Cohnella abietis: one gene and its partner. The protein of the gene in region 1 binds, or shares a complex with, the protein of each later gene. Links are inferred from orthologs where the notes say so. Each region holds a gene or a part of one and is shown on either strand. Other genes may lie near its edges.

Region 1 (3,171 bases):
CATAATATTGCTCTTCTGAAGCTCAACATCCTCGATCTTAGCTTGAGAATTAATCCGTTTGTAGTGATTGTATACCGCAACCGACAAAGACTTCTTCGCTTGCTCTTGACCAATAACGTATTGATCGAGAATATTGCGAATATCCTTCGGCTTCGGAATATCCTTCATATCGAGCTCTTCTTCATGACCGAGCTCTTCCTCTACGATTTCCGTGCAAAGCTCAATACACTCATCACATATATAGACGCCAGGACCGGCAACCAGCTTTCGAACCTGATCCTGCGATTTGCCGCAAAACGAGCATTTTAACTGACCTTTTTCATCGCTGAATTTAAACATGTAAACCCTCCTTAATAAACCGCTTCTTTCTTTCTATTGCGCATGACTCAGATGTTGTTAAGCTTTCGGAGCGTCAGTCGCGATCGGTGCAGTTATCACTTTATCAACCAAACCATATTGCATGGCTTCATCGGCACTCATGAAATTGTCGCGATCAGTATCCCGTTCGATTTTCTCGTAGGACTGACCAGTGCGATCAACGTAGATTTGATTCAGCTTCTGTTTGGTCTTAATAATCCATTCGGCATGAATCTTAATATCCGACGCCTGACCTCTTACCCCGCCAAGCGGCTGATGAATCATGATTTCGCTGTTTGGCAATGCGAACCGTTTGCCTGGAGCACCTGCAGTGAGGAGCAAGGAGCCCATGCTAGCAGCCATACCAACGCAAATAGTCGAGACATCTGGTTTGATAAATTGCATCGTATCGAATATTCCCATACCGGCCGTTACCGAGCCGCCTGGGGAGTTAATGTAAAGATGGATGTCCTTCTCTGGATCCTCTGCTGCCAAGAAAAGCAGTTGAGCGATAATAAGATTGGCGACATCGTCGTCAATCGCGCTTCCGAGAAAAATAATCCGGTCCTTCAAGAGCCTTGAAAAGATGTCGTACGACCGCTCTCCGCGATTCGTTTGCTCGACGACCATAGGTACTAACATGTTACCAACCCCTTTTCCAATTGGACTTCAAATCTCGGTAATATTTTAACACGTTCAAATCGGAATGTCATGTTGACGAGTTCCGCTCAGGCGAACGCTAGCCCTTGTACGATGTAGCGATTATGTATTCGGGGTGAAAAATAAGGCACGCGGGTTACACGTGCCTTATCCTAAGGTGTTTAATTAAGCAGTTAGGCTGCTATCAACGATAAACTTAACAGCTTTACGAACCTTCAGATCCGCGCCCATGTTGTCCAAATAGCCGTTATCTGCAAAGATTTTGCGAAGCTCGTCTGCTGGACGGCTGTACAGCTTAGACAGGTTCTCAAGCTCCTCTTCGATATCTGCTTCAGATACATCAAGGTTCTCAGCCTTCGCTATTTCCTCAAGAACTAGGTTATTACGAACGCGTTTTTCAGCATCCCCTTGCATCTGTCCTTTCAATGCAGCTTCATCCTGACCGCTGAATTGGAAATACAGCTCAAGGTTCATACCTTGCTGGCGAAGGCGGTTTTCGAAATCCTTCATCATATGTGTTATTTCGGAATCAACCAATACTTGAGGGACTTCAAGCTCAGCAGCTTCAGTAGCTTTATCAACGATAGCTGTCTCACGAGTGAGTTCAGCATCCTTAACTTTGCGTTCTTTCAGCTTGCTCGACAAATCTGCTTTATATTCGTCCAATGTATCGAATTCACTAACATCTTTAGCAAATTCATCGTCAAGGGCAGGCAGATTTTTACGTTTAATTTCGTGCAACTTCACTTTGAAAATGACTGCTTTACCAGCAAGATTTTCTGCTTGGTAGTTTTCTGGGAAAGTAACATTGATGTCTTTTTCCTCAGCAATGTTCAAGCCTACAACTTGCTCTTCAAATCCAGGAATGAAAGAACCGGATCCGAGCTCAAGCGCATAGTTATCACCCTTGCCACCCTCGAAAGGCACGCCGTCCAAGAAGCCTTCGAAATCGATTGATGTGTGGTCGCCCAATTGAGCAGGACCTTCATCAATAACAACCAATTCCGCGTGACGTTGTTGCAGACGCTCTAATTCAGCAGCAACTTCCTCGTCTGTAACTTCTGCATTTTCAACAGGAACAACCAAGCCCTTATAATCTCCGAGCTTAACTTCAGGCTTAACTGTTACTTTAGCCTTGAATTTGAACGATTGACCTTTACCGAATTGTTCAACATCCACATCTGGACGATCAATTGGCTCAATGCCCGCTTCGTCGATTGCTTTCGTATACGCTTCTGGAAGAAGAATATCGATTGCATCTTGATAGAGGCTCTCAATTCCGAAACGAGCTTCAAAAATGCCGCGCGGCACTTTTCCTTTACGGAATCCTGGTACGTTTACCTTCTGAACAACTTTGCGAAATGCTTTGTCTAATGCTACAGCAACCTGCTCTGCATCCACTTCAACCTCAAGAACCCCGACGTTCTTCTCTATCTTTTCCCAATTTGCTGTCATTTTATGCTTTCCCCTCCGTAACATCTTGCCGCTTCAATGCGGCCATTCACATAAACCACTCTATTATAGAACAACATGGTGCACCATTCAAGGCGTAACTTCTATTATTGGAGTGACGAACGTGGTTCCATGGAATATTGTCGCAGCCAGCGAAGCGCCTGCTCATAACGAAAACGCAGTTCACCCGTTATCCCATACTGCTCCCTTATCCACTCGTCGCCGTGTTTGCCATGCAGCTTTTCCATAATTAACTGGTGCAGAGCCGCCCCCCAAAGATCTGAAGCACTATCCTCATCTTCTATCATACTTCTGTAAATCGGGGTCCCATAAGCTACCTCAACACATTCTTTCCACATTTCATCTGCAAAATAAGAAAGAGTAGGGTCAGAGACCTCAGCTGTTTGATGGACCCGATCCAAAACCTGATGAATACCTTTAGGATACTCATCGAATGTTATCGGAGTATCTCCTGCTTCAACGGTCAAGCTTTCACCGTCTCGCCAGAAAGAAACAGAGCCCGTCGCCCCCTGCTTCCGCAAGGCTTGTAATGCTCGAAACTGCAATTGAGGAATATATTCCTCACGAGTAAGCCATTGCCTCAAGGATAACTCAATATCAGGATGATTGACATGCATCAATTGCCCTAATACTAACATCCGCTGCTCAGGATCATTCCCGTTATATAACGAAGCTAAAAGC
Region 2 (3,318 bases), 3.9 Mb from region 1 along the record:
CTATTCATTGACGGCTACTTTATTATTCGTCATATCCGTATGGATAGGGCACGGTTACATAGATGTTGAGGATGAGGTGCAGCAGCTCATAACAGCTTTGCATATGGGGAGTGTAAGGAAGTACTATCTAAGCAAAATAGTAGTTCTATTCGGCGTTCTGACAGTGTTAGCGATAGTTACGGTGTTGTATCCTATTGTTTTCAACAAGTTTGTGAGAGCTCCAACCCTATCGGAAGGGATAAGCGGCTGTCTAAGTCATATACTACTATCCTTCATGGGCGCTTCTCTGGCCTTCCTATTCACTTCTAAGACGGTGAAGAAGCTAAGCTATGCTGTTGCGGGGTTGTTCGTCGTGGTGGTGCTATGCTTGGCAGGTGCAGGTATTGTGAAGCTAGTACCGCCGGAAATCGCTTTTCTAGGATGGCTGCTGCCTCCAGTTTACCGAATAATGGACGTCCTTAATAATTATGAAACTTCTAAGTCCTATGAGATGGTTTGGTCGTTGCTTGCTACATTCGTATATAGTGCGGTATTATTTGTGATATTCATAAGGCAGATGGAGAAAAGACTATTCTAAATATATTTTCTATCTCACAAAATTCATCTCATTATTGTTGACACACCCAAATGGAAGTGATAATATATCCTAGTGTGTGCCAGACGTGCGTCAAACTGACGTACATCGATACGGTGCGAACCTAAGCAAAGCGTGTGACATTAAAGTCGGTACGGCGTTGACCGTGACCGTTGAGGGAATAGATTGTCGGGTTTGTTTCGGAGATCAGCCAGAGAAATGTAGTTTCAATGGGGGAGCTATCCGGACGGGCCCTTTCTCGTCTCTTAAAATGAACCACCTGGATCTGTGGGCTTCGCAAAAGGGTATCGATTGAGTCGTTTACTAATTATGTTTACCGATTATGGGAAGGGGGTGGCATCATGCCAACTATTAACCAGCTAGTTCGTAAAGGCCGTCAATCGAAGGTCGTTAAATCGAAATCACCTGCACTTCAAAGAGGGTTCAATGCTCTTAAACGCGTTGAAACAGAAGTGAGTGCTCCTCAGAAACGTGGAGTATGTACTCGTGTAGGAACCATGACTCCGAAAAAACCGAACTCTGCACTACGTAAATACGCGAGGGTTCGTTTGACTAACCGCGTAGAGGTCACTGCCTACATTGGTGGGATCGGACATAACCTGCAGGAGCATAGCGTTGTGCTTGTTCGTGGAGGCCGGGTTAAGGATTTACCGGGGGTTCGTTATCATATCGTTCGCGGAGCACTTGATACCGCAGGCGTTAACAACCGGAAACAAGCTCGTTCTAAATACGGAACGAAAAGACCGAAAGTTAAGAAATCCTAATAAGCGTTTAGGCAATTTAATTGCTTAACACTGCACAACATGAATGAGAAAGGAGGAACTTCGATGCCACGTAAAGGACCAGTTACGAAACGGGATGTACTTCCGGATCCGCTGTATAACAGCAAACTAGTTACTCGTTTAGTTAACCGTATTATGATTGATGGTAAAAAAGGCGTTGCTCAGCAACTTCTATACGATGCGTTCAACCTTATTAAGGAGCGCTCGGGTAAAGATGCTATGGAGGTCTTTGAAGCAGCAATCAAGAACATTATGCCAGTACTTGAGGTTAAAGCTCGCCGTGTAGGTGGAGCAAACTATCAAGTTCCGATTGAAGTTAAGCCTGAACGCCGCACGTCCCTAGGACTGCGCTGGCTCGTTAACTACTCCCGCAACCGCGGAGAGAAGACGATGGAAGAGCGTTTAGCAGCTGAAATTCTGGATGCTTCCAATAACACTGGAGCAGCAGTTAAGAAGCGCGAAGATACACACAAAATGGCGGAAGCGAACAAAGCGTTTGCCCACTACCGTTGGTAGAATCGCATAAGTAAGATAAATGAAGGGAGACTGTATCATGGCTAGAGAGTTCTCCTTGCAAAATACGCGTAATATCGGTATTATGGCGCATATTGATGCGGGTAAAACCACAACAACTGAACGGATTTTGTTCTACACCGGACGTGTTCATAAGATCGGCGAAGTGCATGAAGGCGCCGCTACAATGGACTGGATGGAGCAAGAGCAAGAGCGCGGAATTACAATTACTTCTGCTGCTACAACCGCTCAATGGGATGGTCACCGTATTAATATTATCGACACTCCGGGTCACGTTGACTTTACGGTAGAGGTTGAGCGCTCCTTGCGCGTATTGGATGGGGCCGTAGGCGTATTTAGTGCCAAAGAAGGCGTGGAACCACAATCCGAAACAGTATGGCGTCAAGCTGACCGTTACGGCGTTCCTCGTATTGCTTATGTTAACAAAATGGATATTATAGGTGCAGATTTCCTTAATGTTGTAAGAGACATGAAGTTGCGCTTGAACGCTAATGCTGTAGCTATTCAATTGCCTATGGGCGCTGAGGATGTTTTTGTAGGAATGATCGACCTGATTGAACGGGTTGCTTATAAATACAAAGATGATCTCGGTAAAGATCCAGAGAAAATTGAAATTCCTGCAGAATATGAAGCTCAAGTTGAAGAACTGCGCGCTATCCTGGTAGAGAAAGTTGCAGAGCTTGATGAAGAACTGACAATGAAATTCCTAGAGGGTGAAGAACTCACTATCCCGGAAATCAAAGCTGCTCTTCGTAAAGGCGTCTGTGAAGTGAAAATCTTCCCAGTCGTATGTGGTTCCTCTTACCGTAACAAAGGCGTTCAGCCGATGTTGGATGCAGTAGTTAACTTCCTTCCATCTCCTCTTGATGTACCTGCTATTACAGGTCATCTAGACGATGGTACGGAAACAACTCGGGAATCTTCTGACACTGCTCCATTCGCTGCACTTGCTTTCAAAATCATGACTGACCCTTATGTTGGTCGTTTGACTTTCTTCCGCGTTTATTCCGGTATATTGAGCGCAGGCTCATATGTTGTTAATGCGACTAAAGGTAAACGCGAACGTGTTGGCCGTATTTTGCAAATGCATGCGAACAGCCGTCAGGAAATCAGTGAAGTACATGCTGGTGATATCGCAGCTGCTGTTGGTCTTAAAGATACAACAACAGGTGATACACTGTGTGATGAGAAAAACCCTGTAATTCTTGAATCAATGAACTTCCCTGAGCCGGTTATCCAGCTTGCGGTTGAGCCGAAAACAAAAGCAGACCAAGATAAGATGGGTATTGCTTTGCAGAAGCTGTCTGAGGAAGATCCTACGTTCCGTGCTCACACGGACGAAGAAACTGGCCAGACAATCATTGCAGGTATGGGTGAGCTTCACTTGGAAATTCTCGTTGACCGTAT

Evidence for each region.
Region 2: the proteins of tig (region 1) and rpsG are in contact, whole or in part, in a crystal structure (PDB 3GTY), measured with the Thermotoga maritima proteins. The link is inferred for Cohnella abietis from one-to-one orthologs. Residues at the interface, in WP_004081061.1 of Thermotoga maritima: Glu122, Val124, Val129, Leu130, Tyr133, Glu188, Gly259, Ile262, Tyr263, Glu266, Ser270, Glu273, Gln274, Glu277, Arg308, Gln311, Ile312, Ser315, Tyr316, Glu325, Arg329, Arg336, Leu363, Phe366, Trp367, Arg373, Leu377, Arg381, Leu384, Glu387; in WP_004081843.1 of Thermotoga maritima: Lys34, Lys52, Lys55, Glu59, Arg62, Gln63, Glu66, Asn67, Lys69, Val71, Arg95, Ala109, Lys110, Lys111, Gly112, Arg113, Pro114, Glu117, Glu121, Ile124, Ala125, Tyr127, Asn128, Asn129, Thr130, Gly131, Lys135, Asp139, Arg142, Met143.

Annotation. Positions count from the first base shown.
Region 1 is NZ_AP019400.1:2,207,290-2,210,460, reverse strand. Bases 328-3,171 are described here. They hold tig (trigger factor), read right to left. Parts: upstream 2,473-3,171; coding sequence 1,183-2,472; downstream 328-1,182. Other genes in these bases: KCTCHS21_RS09385 (hypothetical protein), read right to left, coding at 2,577-3,171; clpP (ATP-dependent Clp endopeptidase proteolytic subunit ClpP), read right to left, coding at 397-999; clpX (ATP-dependent protease ATP-binding subunit ClpX), read right to left, coding at 328-339. Also shown: more of clpX, read right to left, coding at 1-327. UniProt on the Bacillus subtilis protein: Involved in protein export. Acts as a chaperone by maintaining the newly synthesized protein in an open conformation. Functions as a peptidyl-prolyl cis-trans isomerase.
Region 2 is NZ_AP019400.1:6,140,432-6,143,749, reverse strand. What follows is about bases 167-3,157. They hold rpsG (30S ribosomal protein S7), read left to right. Parts: upstream 167-1,422; coding sequence 1,423-1,893; downstream 1,894-3,157. Other genes in these bases: fusA (elongation factor G), read left to right, coding at 1,931-3,157; rpsL (30S ribosomal protein S12), read left to right, coding at 937-1,359; KCTCHS21_RS26995 (hypothetical protein), read left to right, coding at 167-577. In the rest of the region: more of KCTCHS21_RS26995, read left to right, coding at 1-166; more of fusA, read left to right, coding at 3,158-3,318.